4 regions of the Kitasatospora sp. NPDC002522 genome follow, and region 1 is predicted to be linked to each of the others. Evidence: riboswitches for the same ligand, from Rfam matches in the RefSeq annotation. Region 1 holds a riboswitch; each other region holds the start of a gene.
The links. Region 1 has a riboswitch for cyclic di-AMP ahead of ACWD4U_RS22770 (transglycosylase family protein). Riboswitches for the same ligand answer to the same signal wherever they lie in the genome.

Region 1 (4,155 bases):
TGTAGATCAGGGTGGCCTCGCTGCGCGGGCCGAGCGCCGCCCGCCGCCGCTCCAACTCGGCGTTCGGCACCGCCTGTCCGAGCTCGGCGAGGGCGCCGACGGCGTCCTCGTCGAGCCGCCACAGCGGGACCGTCCCGCCGGTGCGGGCGATCGCGACGGTCAGCACCTCCGCGGTCTCGGCGTCCTCCGCGACCGCCAGCACCGCGCCGGAGTCCCGGACGATCCACTCCGCCTGCTCGACCGAGGAGGTCGGGTACACCGGCACCACCGAGGCGCCGGCCGACCAGGCCGCGAAGTCCAGCAGCATCCACTCGTACCGGGTGCGCGACATCAGTGCGACCCGGTCGCCGGGCCGCACCCCGGCCGCGACCAGTCCGCGCGCGGTGGTCGCCACCTGGTCGGCGAACTGACGGGCCGTCAGGTGCTCCCAACCGCCGTCGGCCCGGCGCCTGCTGGCGACCCGGGCCGCCGGGTCCTCCTGCGCGTTGCGGAAGGGCAGGTCGGCGAGGCTGCCGGTCTCCGGCGGCGCGACCAGGTGGGGGCTGTGCGCCTCGACCACCCGCCCGCCGGAGCGGACGGTCCGGACCGGCACGCGGTCGATCAGGTGTTCAGTGCGCCCGGCACGGGCGAGGGGATGTGCCATGAGCGGACTCCCTTGGGTGGTGGGGGTCCGCCAAGGGTAGGTACTCGGCAGTAAACTTACTAGACGGTAAGTTCCTTGACGGTGCCGGAGATTGTGTAAAAGGTGCGTGTTCCCTGACGGAGCGTCAGCCCTGGTCGGCCTGCGGCGCGGGACCGGTGAACCGCTCGTTCTCCCGGTCGTTGCCGGTGATCGCCTCGGTGCGCCTGCCGGTCGAGAGGTAGTCGCGCACCACCAGCTCCACCGCGTCCTGCGGACTGGTCGTGCCGACCCGCATCATCACCTCGAGCGCGAGGTCCGCGTCGAGCGAGATCGTCACCTTGGCCATCGGGTCGCTCCTGAACGCTCGGGACAGGTCCGTCCGGCCGAGCATAGGCCGCTGCCCCCGGAGCCGACCAGGGTCCCCGAGGGCAGCGGTGCATCAGGCGCGGGCCGGGCCCGCGTCAGGCACTGGGTGGGCGGACGGGTCAGACCCGGCCGGCGAAGTCCGGCGCCCAGTTGGCGATGGTCTCCGTGCGCACACCGGCGCTCGGGTTGGCCGCCTCGACGTACTTGCCGCCGCCGACGTACATCGCCACGTGGTACACGCCCGAGTTGGCGCCGTTGCTGGACCAGAACAGCAGGTCGCCCGGCTGCAGGTTGTCCAGCGACACCCGGGTCGAGTAGTCCGCCTGGTCGGCGGCCACCCGCGGCAGGCTGATGCCGGCCTGGCGGAAGGCCGCCTGGGTCAGGCCCGAGCAGTCCCAACCGCCGTTGCCGGTACCGCCGTAGACGTACGCCTGGCCGACCTTGGACAGCGCGAAGTTCACCGCGGCGGCCTTGGAACCGGTCACCGCGGAGGCGGTGGTGGTGGCGGACTTGGTGGTGCTCGCCGCGATGGTCGAGGTGCTCGCCTTGGCGGTGCTGCTCTTGGCGGCGGCGGTGGAGCCGGTGCTCTGGGTGGTGTTCTTGCCGGTGCCCTGGTGCGAGGAGCCGTTGTTCCAGGAGTCGTGCGAGCCGTTCCACGACGACTTGGTGGACTGCTCGGCCGGGGCGGAGGCGGTCGCGACGTTGCCCAGCGAGAGCTGCTGACCCGGGTAGATCATGTCCGGACCCTCGGTCAGGAGGGAGCGGTTCAGGTCGTACAGCTTCTGCCAGCCGCCGTCCACGTGGTGGCTCTGCGCGATGGTGGACAGCCAGTCGCCCGCGACCACGGTGTAGGTCTCGGCGGCCTGGGTGCTCTGCTGCGGCTGGGCGGCCGGCTGCTGCGGCTGCTGGGCCGGCTTGGTCTCGGCCTTCGCCTGCGGGGCGGCGGCCGGGGCCTGCTGCTGGGCCTTGGGCTGCTGGGTCTTGGCCGCGCTCTGGCCGGCCGAGGTGTCGACCTGCGGGGCGGAGCCGCCCTTGGTCAGACCCGCCTGGATCGAGCAGACCGGCCAGGCGCCGGGGCCCTGCACGGCCAGCACCTTCTCGGCGGTGGCGATCTGCTGGTCCTTGGTGGCCAGGTCGGCGCGCGAGGCGTACGCCGTGCCGCCGAAGGCGGCCCAGGTGCTGTTGGTGAACTGGAGGCCGCCGTAGAAGCCGTTACCGGTGTTGATCGACCAGTCGCCGCTGGACTCGCACTGCGCGACCTTGTCCCAGGTCGACACCGAGGCGGCCGAGGCGGAGCCGGAGGCCAGGCAGGGAACGGTGAGGCCGATGCCGACGACGCCGGTGGTCGCGATCAGGCGGCGGGCGCGCTTGGCGCTGATGGGCAGCATGAAGAAGCGTTCCTCTCCCACGCCTGCGAGGTGAGCTGTCGGATTCGGGCTGGAGTTGCCCGGCCGCGCACACCTGACGGCGTGCACGGCTTCACCCCAAGCCCCGGAGCGGCCTTCGACCACTCCCGGGCGACTTACCTGGTTCCCCCGCCCCTGCCGTGGTGCGTATCGCAATGCCAGCGCACCCGGCGGCAGGACTCGGCGTTCCGGGCGAACTGGGTCCGTGTGACCACGAACGTGGGCAGGAGATTAAGCGGAGTCAAGAGCAATTCGCAAATGGCTGTGAGGGGGGTCACTTTCTTTCGGAATGGCGATCAAGGAATTTCCGGCGAACTCCGATGGGTGGTCCGGAATCTGTTTTCGCGTCAGGGGTCGGCCGATCTTGTGTCCCGTTTGTCACCTTACGTTCTGATCCATGCCTTATGGTGGCTTTGGTGAGTGTTCGGTGCGAGTGGATCGGCGGACGTTTTGGATGGTTTTGCCGATGTTTGGTGGATAATCTCCCTCTGATCGCAAGGCCTTTCCGGAATTCCGGCTCGCTCCCGATGCGTTCTCGAACGCACGTGCCTGACGCTACGTCAGGATGCTTACTCGGATGCCGAGATGCGTGGCTTCGACACCTCCTCTGCCTATGCTGCCCTCGAGTTGAGTCGGGGTAGCGGGCCCCGGAAGGGCGGCGGCGGTGGAGCGGCAGCAGGACGGCGGGCGGCATCGGCGGCCGGTGGTGGGGCGGCGGCGGTTACTGGGGTGGCTGGCGGCGGGGACGGTGGCCGCGGTCGGCGGGGGAGTGGCGCTGCGCGGGTCGCTGGCCGGAGGTGTGGTCCAGACGCCCGTCGCGCTGCCGAGCATGAGCGACCATCAGCACGGTGCCATGAGCAACAGCAGCCCGGCCGCGCCGCCGCCGTCCAGCCCGGCGCCGCTGCCGCCGGCGCCGCCGGTGGACGAGGGCGGCCGCAAGTGGTCGGACGCCAAGGGCTGGGGCGGGCAGCTGCCGGGCCCGAAGAGCGCGGTGCGGATCACCGACCGGGTGCTGCTCGACACCGACGTGCAGGTCGGCTCGCTGCTGGTGGACACCGGCGGTTCGCTGGTCTTCGCCAAGGACCGCTCGGTGACCCTGGCCAGCGCCGGCAACGTGGAGGTCCGCGGCTCGCTCGCGCTCGCCCCGAGCGGCGCGGCCGTGCACACCCTGCGCTTCCCGTCCGTGGACGAACACCGCTTCCAGGGCGGCGGGATGACCGTGGTCGACACCGACACCGGCCTGTGGGTCACCGGGCAGGGGTACCTGCGGCTGGACGGTGCGCCGCGCACCGCCTGGGTCCGGGCCGCCGCCGACCTCAAGCCGGGCGACGCCACCCTCCGGCTGGCCGCCGCGCCGGAGGGCTGGCAGGTCGGCGACGAACTCGCCGTCACCCCGACCGCCCCGCCCGACACCGCCGACTTCTCCACCGCCTACGACCTGTGCACCGTCAAGGCGATCGACGGCGCCGCCGTCACCCTGGACGCGCCGCTGCAGCACGCCCACCCGCGGGTCGCGCTCGGTGGCGGGCTCACGCTCGGCGCGGAGGTGCTCAACCTGACCCGCAACGTCCGGATCGAGGGCACCGAGCAGGGCCGGGCGCACGTCCACGTCACGTCGAGCCGCCCGGCGGACGTCCGGCACGCGGCGATCCGCTGGATGGGCCCGCGCTCGGCCGGCAAGGACAGTTGGAACGGACAGCCCGTCACCGAGCCGGTGCTGGGCCGGTACGGGCTGCACTTCCACATGCTGCTGAACGCCTC
Region 2 (4,155 bases), on a different contig from region 1:
TGCGGCGATTGCGCCGCTCGTCCCGGAGGTGCTCAGAGCGACGGCGCCTGCCCTGTCAGCCCCTGCGCCACCGACTCCGGGTAGTCCGGCGAGAGCGGCAGGTCGGGCGCCGTGACCGCGTCGGTCAGCGGACCGGTGCCGACCGGGTGCGGGGCGGCGTGCGCGCTGGGGGCGGCAAGGGAGGCGACCACGCCGACGGCCAGCGAGGCAAAGGCGAGCATGCTGCGCTTCTTCATACCGGGTAGAACGCGCGAGTCGCCGGGAGGTCACGACGGCCAGTGCGCCAGGCCCGCCACCAGCACCTCCGTCAGGCGCTCCAGCGTCACGTCCCGGCCCTCGGCGAGCTGGAACGCCCCCGCCGTGGCCAACGAGGCGTACCCGTGGGCGGTCGCCCGCAGCGTCCGGGCGGCGTGCACCGCCTCCGACCCCGCCAGCCCGTACCCGCGCAGCACCGCGAACAGCACCTCCACCAGCCGTCCGCCCGCCGCGCTCAACTCCGGGTCCGGGTCCGGCGCCTGGGGCAGCGCCGCGTACCGCCGCGGGAACTCGTCGGCGTACCCGGCGTACGCGGTGAGCAGCGCGGCCACCGCCGCCTCCCGGGAGCGGCCGAGCACGGCCGCCGCCAGCCGCTCGGTCAGGTCGTCGGTGGTCCGCACCGCGACCAGCCGGCGCAGTTCGGCGAGACCGCCCGAGACGTGCTTGTACAGCGAGGGGGTGGCCACCCCGGCCTTGGCGGCGACCGCGGCCAGGGTGAGCGCCTCGGCGCCCTGAGCATCGATCAGGTCGAGGGCGTGGTCCACCACGGCGGCGGTGGAGAGTCCGGCGCGGGGCATCAGGCGATCTTCCCGAGGAAGGCGAGCAGGGCGTCGGCGACGAGCTGCGGGTGCGAGGCCATCGGGTAGTGGCCGGCGTCCTCGATCATCACCTTGCGGCCCTTCAGCGCCGCGGCCTGCCGGTCGGCCAGCACCTCCGGCTTCGGGAAGTCGGGGTCCTTGGCGCCCATCAGCACCAGCCCGGGGGCGGTGACCTCCGCGCACCAGCCGATCGGCGCGGAGTTGCCGTGCAGGTACCCGGCCACCGCGGCCTTGCGGGCCGGCTCGCGCAGCATCGCGCCGAGCGAGGCCCGGTAGTCGTCGAAGTCCGCCGGGCGGGCGCCCTTCGGGTAGTAGAACTTCTGCATCGGGCTCCAGATGCCGGGGAAGGCGCCGATGACCGGCCCGGCGACCCCGAACAGAGCCTTCTGGAAGGCGTTCAGCGGCAGGTTCTCGACGAAGGCGTCGATCAGCACCACGCCGCCGGTGCGCTCCGGGGCGAGCGTGGCGGCGCGCACCACGGTGGCACCGGTGTACGAGCTGCCGACCAGCACGGCGCCGCGCAGGTCCAGGTGGGCGAGCAGGGCGACCAGGTCGTCGGCGATCGCGGCCGGGCTGTAGTCGGCGAAGCCGGTGGAGGTCTCGCCCATGCCGCGGAGGTCCATGGTGACCACCCGGTGGCCGGCCGCGCTCAGCAGCGGGGCGAGGAACCGGTAGACCCGGCGGGAGTCGAGCATGCCGGGGAGCAGGACCACCGGGACGCCGTCGCCCGGGGTGTCGTCGTAGGCGAGGGTGCCGCCGGTGACGTCGAGGTACTGGGTGGTGCCGAGGGTGCTGTTCATGGCGGGCCTCCTGGCTGGTCCGGGCTCTCCGGGGTTCGGCTGACTGCCGATAGCCATAAAGCTAAGGCTAATAGCCTTAGCCGTCAAGTCCTGGAGGTGGCGGAGGCCTGGAGGCCCGCCGGAACGGCGGTCGGCGGGTGCGGTCAGATGCCGTCCACCTTGAAGGGGTCGTGTTCGGCGATCAGCTTCTCCAGGCGGGCCTGGTCGACCCGGCTGGTGAGCGCCCCCTCGTCCTGGCGGTCGCGGATCACCTTGGCCAACGTGAACGCGGAGGTGATCTCGAAGAGCAGTCCGACGGCGAGGAACGCGCGCATCCAGGCGTTCACCGGCAGGTAGGCGATCCCGACGACGAGCGCGACGGTGGCGAGGACGAAGGAGGCGGCGGCCTGGAGGTAGAACGCCGCGGTGGTCCGGTGGGGCATCGGTGCGGTCATGGCACCAGGGTCGGGGCGCGGTCGGCCCGGGTCGTGAGCACGGATACTCAACTCCGCCGTCACGGTCCGTCATGCCGGCGGTGGGGGCTTCTGGTAAACCGTCACAAATCACCCATAGGTCGTCAGGAAAGTTTCACAGCCCCTCGGTAGGAGCTTGGAATCATGGGGTCCATAGGATTAACGTTTGATAACGCAGCGCGGTCGGCAACGCCGTAACCAAGCGGCACCGTGCGCCACGCCTAATCCAACCGGGCACGCCCTTCACCGGGCCGCCCAGGAGCCGGGGAACCACCTTCCACCGGGGTGAATCGGAACGGCCCTCGGGCCCGACCGTAGGAGACCTTCCACCTCCGAACCCGTCAGCTAACCCGGTCGGCGACAGGGAAGGAAGGAGCACGCCCCCGTGGCGTCGACCTACACCGAGAGCACCGGCACCCGGCTGCTCGACCACCCGGCCGAGCAGGACGCCGTCCGGCACCGCCTGCCCCGCCAGTCCCGCGCCGGAGCAGCCCCGCTGTTCGGCGCCGCCGCGATGACCGCCGCGCTCGGCGCCACCGGACTCGCCGCCGCCCCCGCGCAGGCCGCCGCCCCGGCACCCGCCGCACCCGCCGTGACCGCCGCTGACGAGGCGTCGGACGGCCTGCTGGCCGCCGACCCCGGGCTCGCCCTCGCCGCCCGCATCCAGCAGCAGGCCGACGGCCAGCGCACCGCGGCCGACGAGAGCGCCCGGGTCGCCGCCGCCCAGGAGGCCGAGGCCAAGCGGGCCGCCCAGCAGGCCGGGACGCACCGCGACGCCTACGCCCTCCCGCTCGCCGACTACCAGCTCACCGCACACTTCGCGCAGTCCGGCGACCACTGGGCGCTGCTGCACACCGGCCTCGACTTCACCGCCCGCACCGGCACCCCCGTCGCCGCCGTCGCCGCCGGCACCGTCACCTCGGCCGGCTGGTCCGGCGCCTACGGCTACCGCGTCATCCAGACCCTGCCCGACGGCACCGAGATCTGGTACTGCCACCTGTCGCAGATCGCCACCCCGTCCGGCCAGGTCACCGCCGGCACCGTCCTCGGCGCGGTCGGTGCCACCGGCAACGTCACCGGACCCCACCTCCACCTGGAGGTCCGCCCCGCCGCGGGCGCCCCGATCGACCCGCTCCCGTGGCTCACCGCCCACGGCCTCCAGCCGTAGGCACCGCCGCCTGACCGGCTATCCCTCCGGGTCCAGGCCCGGGAGCCCGTCCCGCTCGGCCTGGCCCGGGAGGTACTCCTCCGGCGCCAGGTCCGCGAACGCCTCCCGCTGGGCCGGACCCGGCACGTAGTCCTCCGGCGCCAGGTCCGGGTACTCCTCCAGCAGCAGGCGGGCCAGGCCCGGGACGGTCCACTCGCCGCACAGGTCGATCGCGGCCTCGGCCACCGCCGCCTCGAACCCCTCGAAGTCACCGGCGAGTTCGGCCGGCATCGGGAGCCCGCGGGCGGTCAGCTCGGCCAGGTTGCGGTACGAGCGGTGCATCAGGCCCTGCTCCAGCAGCCGCCGCGCCCCGTCGGTGGCCATCCCCACCACCCGGATCCGCTCCGGGCTCCACGCGTCGCCCGGCTCCAGGCCCGGCACCTGCTCGAACGCCGCCTGCCGCTCCTCCTGCGTGAACTCCCGGAAGCCGTCCAGCCACACCCGCACCGCGTCCAGGTCCCACTCCGGCACCCCGTCCGCCCGCAGCAGCAACGCGTACAGCCGCGGCCAGGTCACCAGGTCCGAGCGCCGCAGCAGCCCCGCCAGCAGCTCGCCCTGCCAGTCGGCCTCCTCGTGCAGCCGCTCCCACCGCTTGGCGTTCAGCCGCCGCGCCGTACGCTGACGGTCGATCAGCAGCCGCACCGCCGCGCCGTACGCCAACGGGTCGCCGTCCGGCTGGACGTACAGGTGCAGGCGCTCGTACAGCAGCTGCTCCACCATCGGTGAGGACAGCTCCGGGAACCCGTCGTGCAGCCGGGCCCCACCGAGCTCCAACAGCGTCAGGACGGCCCGCACCGCCCCCTCGTCCACCGGCGGCAGGCCCTCGCCCGCCGCCCAGTCGA
Region 3 (4,155 bases), on a different contig from region 1:
CCACGACGTCCCCGCGCCGCGCACCGCGACACCCGGAACCGGCGCGGAACTCCTCGACGCGGCAAGGCAGGTGGGCTATCCGCTGGTGCTGAAGAACCTCGCCCCGTTCAGCCGGCTCGCCCACCCCGTGGTCACGCACACCACCCTGGTCCGCGACGAGGCCGAACTGCGCGCCCTGGCCCGCGCCGACGGGCAACTCTCCGTCCTCGCCCAGGAGTACGTGCCGCGCGAGCACTCCGAGGACTGGTTCACCCACCTGACCTGCGGGCGCGACGGCGAACCGCTGGCGGTCTTCACCGGCCTCAAGCAGCGCGACTGGCCTCCCGGCGGCGGCTTCACCACCCTGGCCCGCTCGCTGCCCAACCCCGAACTCGCCGAACTCGCCGCCCGGTTGTGCCGCTCCATCGGCTACAGCGGGATCGCCGACCTGGACTGGCGCTACGACCGCCGCGACGGCCGCTACAAGCTGGTCGACTTCAACCCCCGCCAGGGCGCCCAGTTCCGGCTGTTCGAGACCACCGGCGGCGTCGACGTGGTCCGCGCCCTGCACCTGTGGCTCACCGGACGCGACGTCCCGCCCGGCGCGCAACTGGTGCGCAGCTTCAAGGTCGGCCGCCTCGACCTGCTCTCCGCCGCCGCCAACGCCTGGCAGGACCGCCGCCCGCCGCGCGACGTCCTCCCGCGCCGCGGCACCGTCCGCGCCTGGGCCTGCCGCGACGACCCCGTCCCGGTCGCCGTGGAGATCACCCGCAGCGCCGCCTCCTTGATCCACGGCGTGGCCCACCGGGTCCGGGCCGTCGCCGGCAGGTCGCACGGCTGAGCCGACGGAGCGAGCGCGTAGCCGGGGCGAGCGCGTCAGGCGGCGGGTCGGGACCGCCGTGCGGCAAGCGCGCGGGACAGGCGGCCGGCCGCGAAGCCGGTGCCGCAGACGAAGCGCATCACCGGGCCGAAGGCGTCCGCGGCGGCCAGGCCCGTGAAGTACAGCCCCGGCACCGAGGATTCGAAGCCGGCCGAGAGCCGCGGCGCGCCCGCGTGGGTGCGCACCGCCGCGCGCAGGGACGGGTCCAGGATCGCCAGCCGCGAGACGTCCACCCGGAAACCGGTCGCCACCAGGACGTGGTCGGCCTCGACCGGCCCGCCCGGCCCGGTCAGCGACAGCCGCACCGCGCCGTTCAGGTCGGCGCCCGCCAGTTCGCGGCCGGTCACCACCGGCAGCACCCCGTCGACCCGCTCGCGCAGCCACCAGGCGCCCGCCGGGCCGAGGACCGTCCGGACGTAGTGCTCCCGGGTCCCGTCGGGCAGGTGGCGGAAGGCGGCCGGTGCCCGGCTGAACGCCATCAGCGGCCAGCCAGGGCCCAGTGGCGAGACCGGGCTGCGCAGCCGCGTCGCCAGCGGACGGTCCGCGCCGCCGTCGACCGGCGGCGGCGCGCCGAACAGCAGCCGCTCCCGGCGCGCCACCACCACCGGGCTGGCCCCCGCCTCGCTCAGCAGCGCCGCCCCCTCCAGCGCGGACTGCCCCGCCCCCACCACCGCGACCCGCCGCCCGGCGAACGCCGCCGGGTCGGTCAGCGCGCTGGAGTGCGAGGCTGCGCCCGCCTCCAGCAGCGGGCGCAGCACCGGCGGGATCCAGGCGTACGGCGGGAACCCGGTGGCCAGCACCACCGCGCGGGACTCGAAGGACTCACCGTCCGCCAGCCGCACCAGGAACCGGCCGGCCTCCGGGGTGACCGAGACCACCTCGCTGTTCTGGGCGTCCGGCACGCACTGGCGCTGGAACCACTCGCCGTAGCGGATGAACTCCGCCACCGGAATGGGGTACCGGGCGCCGACCGGCCGCTCGCCGTGCGCCCGCCGGAAGTCGTTGAAGCCGAACCCGGGGCGCGGCGACGAGATGCTCGACGCCGCCGGGGTCGACTTCAGGAACATCCCGATCGGCATCCGCGCCCGCCAGCTGCCCATCGGCTCGCCGAACACCCGCGTCGGCACTCCCCGCCCCCGCAGATGCGCCGCCACCGCAAGCCCGTACGGTCCGGCGCCGACCACCGTCACCGCCACCGCGGCACTCACGGCCGCCGCCCTCTCCGCTGCCGCGCCGTCATCGGGCACCTCCTCCGTCGGGGTGCATCCAGGATGCGGTCCGGCCCCGCGTCGGGCACGTCGACCGGACCGGCAATTGTCTTGTACGCGTCCTGCGGCTAGCCTGCACGGGCGCCCGCCACCGAGCGGGCACCGCGGCCGGGACGCCGAATCCCGTCCACCCGGCTGCGGCACACCGAGCTACGGAACGGACGGGAGCGGGGGAACCAGGTCAGTACGCCCGGCCCCCGCATTCCCGCGGACGGTCGCGGCTCGGGGTGAAGCCGTTCCACAGACGGCCGGGCCACTCGTGCGGCCCGAACCCGACAGCTCACCTCGTAGGCGTCGCCGAGGATGACAACCATGCGCCTCTCCGCCACACCTGCCAGGGTCGCCGCCGCGACCGGCCTGGCCGTCGCCGCGCTCGCGCTGGCCAGCCCGGGCACGGCAGACGCCGCCGGCCACTACCGCGCCGGCAAGTACCGCACCTGGGCCCCCACCGCGGCGCCCACGACCACCCCGACCGCGACCACCCCGGCCGCCACGGCGTCCGCCACGACATCGGCTCCGGCTCAGACACCGACCCCGGCTCAGACACCGACGCCGACCCCGACGGCGGCCGCGACCAGTCCGCTGCCGGCCCAGTCGCCGTTCGCCAGCCCGACCGCCAGCGCCTCGGCGCCGGCGCCCGCGGCCACCACCCCGGCCGCGACCGCGACGCCGAGCCCGACCGCGACGACGCCTCCCGCGCCGACCGGCGGCGCCGGCGCGGGCACGCCGACCTGGGAGGACGACTTCAGCTCCGCATCGGTGCCGCTGGGCAGCTGGACCGGCTGCAGCGCCAACGGGCCGCTGCAGACCAGCCACTGCACCGGGCTGCCGTCCGCGGTGGACGCCAAGTGGTGGGCCTACCCGTCCGGCTGGCAGGACACCTCGAAGAACGGCACCTACAACCCGGCCAAGACGCTGTCCATCGCGAACGGGCAGATGAACATCCACCTGAACCGGGACAGCGGCGGCACCTGGGTCGCCGCGCCCACGCCGAAGCTGCCGCAGAACACCACCTACGGCACCTACGAGGTCACCTGGAAGGCCACCTGCGCGACCGGCTACAAGGTGGCGTGGCTGCTCTGGCCGGACTCCTACACCTGGCCGCGTGACGGGGAGGTCGACTTCCCCGAGGGCGACCTGTGCGGCAACGTCGGCGCGTTCATGCACCGCCAGGGCGCGACGGCCGGCAGCGACCAGGACGCCTTCAACGCCAACGTCCCGGTGGCGGGCGCCTGGCACACCAGCCGGATCGAGTGGCAGGCGAACGACCTGAAGTTCTACCTGGACGGCAAGCTGATCGGCCACTCCACCTCGCGGGTGCCGAACACCCCGATGCACTGGGTGCTGCAGTCCGAGACCTCGCTCGGCGGCACCACCGCGGCGGTCGGCTCCTCGGCCGACATCGCCATCGACTCGGTGCGCTTCTGGAAGGCGGGCTAGTCCCCGCGCCCCGTCTGGTCGGCGGCCTGTGTCAGCCGACCAGACGGGCGAGCGGGATCGAGTGGCCGGTGTGCTCGACCTTGGCGCGCAGGTAGCGCAGGTTGCTGGGGGAGGCGTGGACGCCGGTGGGGACGCGGTCGGCGACGGTGATGCCGAGGGCGGTGAGCTGGGCGGCCTTGTCGGGGTTGTTGCTGAGCAGGCGGACGGCGGGGACGCCGAGGGTGGTCAGCATCTGGGCGGCGGCGGTGTAGTCGCGGCCGTCCTCGGGCAGGCCGAGCGCGGCGTTGGCCTGGTAGGTGTCGAGACCGGTGTCCTGCAGGGCGTAGGCGTCGAGCTTGTTGTAGAGGCCGATGCCGCGGCCCTCCTGGCGCAGGTAGAGCAGGTACCCGCCGGCCTCGGCGATCTTCTCGACGGACTCGCGCAGCTGCGGGCCGCAGTCGCAGCGGGCCGAGCCGAAGACGTCGCCGGTGAGGCACTCGGAGTGCAGGCGCACCAGCGGGGCGGGGGCGCCGGGCTCGGTGGACGGCTCGCCCAGGGCCAGTGCGAGGTGCTCGGCGCCGTCGGCGAGGCCGCGGAAGGTGAACACCT
Region 4 (4,155 bases), on a different contig from region 1:
CGGGCGAACTTCACCGCGGTGCCCGACCGGCCGTACCGGCTGCCCGCCGAGCTCACCGAGGAGTCGGCGGGGGAGCTGCTGCTGGCGGTGGCCCAGCAGGCCTACGACCGCGGCGTGGACGTGGACGCGGCACTGCGCGCGGCGGCCCGCGGCTACCGCCGGGAGGTGCGCGCCGCGGAGGGGCTGGAGGGCTGAGCCGGGCTGACGGCGGGTCAGCTCGCCAGGCGGGCCGGGTGGTCGGCGTCGGCGGGCTGCCGCTGCGCGGGGACGACCTCGCCGATCGCCTCGCCGACCAGGGCCAGCACCTCGGCCAGCAGGTCGAGGTGGCCGGGCAGTTCGGCGAGCTGGACGATCCGCTCGCCGTCCGGGCCGGCCACCGCGAACAGGTCGATCGGGCCGAGGTGCTTGGCGGCGGTGTCGACCAGGGCGGCGATGTCGCTGGGGCGGTGGACGTCGCCGGACACGCCGACCACGGGGCAGCCGGGGCGGTCGAGTTCGGCGGCGAGGTCCTCGGCGACCCCGGGGTGCAGGTCGGCGATGAGCAGACCGGCGGCCCCGGCGGCGGCGAACCGGCGGGCCAGGTCGGCCCCCGAGCCTCCGTCGAGCACCGCGATGACCACCACTGCCCCGGCTACCCGCATCGTCTGCTCCCCCTTCAGGGCGGACTCGGGCGGCCCGCACGACCGCCCGCGCTATGACTGTCGGAGGATGGTAGGCACGCCCATCCCCTCTGCAACAGGGATTACCCGCCAGGTGACCAGACTCACGCGGCGGAGCCTTTGGATACGGTCAAGACATGTCCCACACGCCCCACCCCACGCAGCCGGAACTCTTCACCTGGGAGTTCGCGGCCGACCCGTACCCGGCGTACGCCTGGCTGCGCCAGCACGCGCCGGTGCACCGCACCACGCTGCCGAGCGGGGTGGAGGCGTGGCTGGTCACCCGGTACGCGGACGCCCGGCAGGCGCTGGCGGACGCCCGGCTGTCGAAGAACCCGGCGCACCACAGCGGGCAGGCGCACCGCACCGGCCGGGTGGGCATCCCGGGCGAGCGGCAGGCCGACCTGATGACCCATCTGCTGAACATCGACCCGCCGGACCACACCCGGCTGCGCCGGCTGGTGTCCAAGGCGTTCACCCCGCGCCGGGTGGCCGAGTTCGAACCGCGCGTGCAGCAGCTCACCGACCGGCTGATCGACTCCTTCGCCGCCCGCGGCGAGGCCGACCTGATCCACGAACTCGCCTTCCCGCTGCCGATCTACGCGATCTGCGAGCTCCTCGGCGTGCCCGAGGAGGACCAGGACGACCTGTGCGACTGGGCCGGCATGATGCTGCGACACACGAAGCCGGGCCAGACCGGCGCCCGGCGCGGGGGAGTGGGCCGCGCGGTGAAGCGGATCCAGAGCTACCTGGCCGAGTTGATCCACCGCAAGCGGGCCGACCTCGGCGACGACCTGATCTCCGGTCTGATCCGGGCCAGTGACCACGGTGAGCACCTCACCGAGAACGAGGCCGCGGCGATGGCCTTCATCTTGCTTTTTGCGGGATTCGAGACCACCATCAATCTAGTCGGCAACGGCGTGTACGCACTGCTCCGCAATCCCGACCAACTCCAGCGCCTGCAAGCTTCGTTGGACCGCGGAGAGACCGGCCTGCTGGAGACCGGGATCGAGGAGCTGCTGCGATACGACGGCCCGGTCGAGCTGGCCACCTGGCGGTTCGCCACCGCTCCGCTGCGGATCGGCGGGGTGGAGATCCCGGTCGGCGACCCGGTGTTGGTGGTGCTGGCCGCGGCCGACCGCGACCCGGCCCGGTTCTCGGACGAGAACACCCTCGACTTGGCCCGGGCGGACAATCCGCACCTCGGTTTCGGACACGGTATCCACTACTGCATCGGCGCCCCGCTGGCCCGACTTGAGGGCCAGCGCGCGATCGGCAGCCTACTGACCAGGCTGCCGGACCTGCGGCTGGCCGCGGACCCGTCCGAACTGCGTTGGCGCGGCGGCCTGATCATGCGCGGTCTGCGCGACCTCCCGGTCTCCTTCACACCCCGCTGACGCCGTTTCGAACCGTCCGAACCCCCGTTCGCAGTGGCTGACGGCGCGTCGGACGGGGGCGCGCGCCGCACTCCCCACACGGACGAAACCGGACATATATGGATGCTCTGTGTACGAGCCGTAGAGGTTCGTGATTTCGGCGTGATGCCGGTGATATGAGCTTGTGATTGCCCGTCAGCTCTGCCTACTCTCCGATCTGCTCGCAGCAGCGGGCCCCGAACGCGGTACGCCGAGTCCTGTCCGCCGCGTCCTCGGGCCACCGAGTCATCGACCCGGACAGGAGCGGGGGAACCACGTATGACCGCCGCCGTCCCAGCGGCTAGGGGTGAAGCCGCCCGGAGGTGGACGCACACGCGTCCGTGACCACCGGGTGGCCGGGCCAGCCTCCCGGTCCGAACCCGACAGCTCACCTCGCAGGCGTGCGGAGAGGACATCCCATGGCAGTTACCGGTACCGGCCGTCACCGACGCAGTACCAAGGCCGAGAAGGTCATCGCCGCCGCCGGCGTGGTCTCGGTCGGCCTGGCCCTGCCCCTGCTCGCCGCCGCCGGAGCGGCAGCCGCCCCGAGCTCCGTCTGGGACCGCGTGGCCCAGTGCGAGAGCGGCGGCAACTGGAGCATCAACACCGGAAACGGTTACTACGGCGGCCTGCAGTTCAGCTCCTCCACCTGGCGCGCCTACGGCGGCGGCCAGTACGCGGGCCGCGCCGACCAGGCCAGCCGCGCCCAGCAGATCGCGGTCGCCGAGCGGGTCCTGGCCTCCCAGGGCCCCGGCGCCTGGCCGGTCTGCTCGGTGCGGGCCGGCCTCAGCCGCGGCGGCGAGGTGGCCGACACCTCGGACGACACCGTCTCCCGCTCGCAGGAGCGCCCGGCCGCGCCGGCCGTCAAGCCGTCCCCCAAGCCCTCGAAGCCCGCCGCCAAGCCGGCCCAGTCCGAGCCCGCCGCCCAGCCGCCGGCCGCGGAGACCCCCGCGCCCGCCGCCGGCGGCTACACCGTGATCGAGGGCGACACCCTCTCCGGCATCGCCGCGGCCCGCAGCCTCCCCGGCGGCTGGGAGCAGCTCTACCAGGCCAACCGCCGGGTGATCGGCGACAACCCGGACCTCATCCTCCCCGGCCAGGTGCTCGCGCTGTGACGCGCGGCGCCTGACGGTCCGTCCGCCCCGGGCGTGCGCAGGGCAGTTCGCGCCGTCCGGGGCCCCGGGCCTGCGGGCAATCAGGTGAACTACCAGTGAGTAGCGGTGCCACACCGTGAGACGAGGCCCGGCCGGACGTGGCCGCGGGGCGGTGTAGGGCTAGGCTCAGGTCGTAACGACCACACATCCGCTTCCGCTAGGAGATGCCTCGTGCCGTCCATTGATGTCGTCGTAGCCCGTGAGATCCTCGACTCCCGCGGCAACCCCACGGTCGAGGTCGAGGTCGGTCTCGACGACGGCAGCACCGGTCGTGCCGCTGTCCCGTCGGGCGCCTCCACCGGCGCGTTCGAGGCGCTGGAGCTCCGCGACGGCGACAAGAACCGCTACTTCGGCAAGGGCGTCGAGAAGGCCGTCCTCGCCGTGATCGAGCAGATCGGCCCCGAGCTGGTCGGCTACGACGCCACCGAGCAGCGGCTGATCGACCAGGCGATGCTCGACCTGGACGCCACCCCGGACAAGTCCTCGCTCGGCGCCAACGCGATCCTCGGCGTCTCCCTCGCCGTCGCGCACGCCGCCTCCGAGGCCAGCGACCTGCCGCTGTTCCGCTACCTGGGCGGCCCGAACGCCCACGTGCTGCCGGTCCCGATGATGAACATCCTCAACGGCGGCTCGCACGCGGACTCCAACGTCGACATCCAGGAGTTCATGATCGCCCCGATCGGCGCGGAGACCTTCTCCGAGGCCGTCCGCTGGGGCGTCGAGGTCTACCACACCCTCAAGGGCGTGCTGAAGGAGCGCGGGCTCTCCACCGGCCTGGGCGACGAGGGCGGCTTCGCCCCGAACCTGGACTCCAACCGCGAGGCCCTCGACCTCATCACCGAGGCCATCAAGAAGGCCGGCTACACCCCGGGCAAGGACGTCGCGCTCGCCCTGGACGTCGCCGCCTCCGAGTTCTTCAAGGACGGC

Region 2: it holds a riboswitch for cyclic di-AMP, as region 1 does, so the genes downstream of both, ACWD4U_RS16605 (M23 family metallopeptidase) here and ACWD4U_RS22770 (transglycosylase family protein) in region 1, are expected to answer to the same signal.
Region 3: it holds a riboswitch for cyclic di-AMP, as region 1 does, so the genes downstream of both, ACWD4U_RS15025 (glycoside hydrolase family 16 protein) here and ACWD4U_RS22770 (transglycosylase family protein) in region 1, are expected to answer to the same signal.
Region 4: it holds a riboswitch for cyclic di-AMP, as region 1 does, so the genes downstream of both, ACWD4U_RS12970 (transglycosylase family protein) here and ACWD4U_RS22770 (transglycosylase family protein) in region 1, are expected to answer to the same signal.

Annotation. Positions count from the first base shown of each region.
Region 1 is NZ_JBSFXE010000027.1:93,595-97,749, forward strand. It holds gene ACWD4U_RS22760 (AMP-dependent synthetase/ligase) at 1-643, opposite strand, end outside; gene ACWD4U_RS22765 (hypothetical protein) at 768-968, opposite strand; gene ACWD4U_RS22770 (transglycosylase family protein) at 1,108-2,376, opposite strand; cyclic di-AMP (ydaO/yuaA leader) riboswitch at 2,382-2,552, opposite strand; gene ACWD4U_RS22775 (hypothetical protein) at 3,059-4,155, shown strand, end outside.
Region 2 is NZ_JBSFXE010000017.1:18,806-22,960, reverse strand. It holds gene ACWD4U_RS16625 (hypothetical protein) at 33-236, opposite strand; gene ACWD4U_RS16620 (TetR-like C-terminal domain-containing protein) at 267-833, opposite strand; gene ACWD4U_RS16615 (alpha/beta fold hydrolase) at 833-1,654, opposite strand; gene ACWD4U_RS16610 (YiaA/YiaB family inner membrane protein) at 1,798-2,088, opposite strand; cyclic di-AMP (ydaO/yuaA leader) riboswitch at 2,315-2,481, shown strand; gene ACWD4U_RS16605 (M23 family metallopeptidase) at 2,492-3,274, shown strand; gene ACWD4U_RS16600 (hypothetical protein) at 3,293-4,155, opposite strand, start outside.
Region 3 is NZ_JBSFXE010000014.1:158,380-162,534, reverse strand. It holds gene ACWD4U_RS15035 (carboxylate--amine ligase) at 1-820, shown strand, start outside; gene ACWD4U_RS15030 (FAD-dependent oxidoreductase) at 856-2,067, opposite strand; cyclic di-AMP (ydaO/yuaA leader) riboswitch at 2,261-2,436, shown strand; gene ACWD4U_RS15025 (glycoside hydrolase family 16 protein) at 2,440-3,567, shown strand; gene ACWD4U_RS15020 (GTP cyclohydrolase II) at 3,599-4,155, opposite strand, start outside.
Region 4 is NZ_JBSFXE010000012.1:80,735-84,889, reverse strand. It holds gene ACWD4U_RS12985 (MazG family protein) at 1-195, shown strand, start outside; gene ACWD4U_RS12980 (SDR family NAD(P)-dependent oxidoreductase) at 213-641, opposite strand; gene ACWD4U_RS12975 (cytochrome P450 family protein) at 797-2,056, shown strand; cyclic di-AMP (ydaO/yuaA leader) riboswitch at 2,304-2,490, shown strand; gene ACWD4U_RS12970 (transglycosylase family protein) at 2,494-3,189, shown strand; gene eno (phosphopyruvate hydratase) at 3,400-4,155, shown strand, end outside.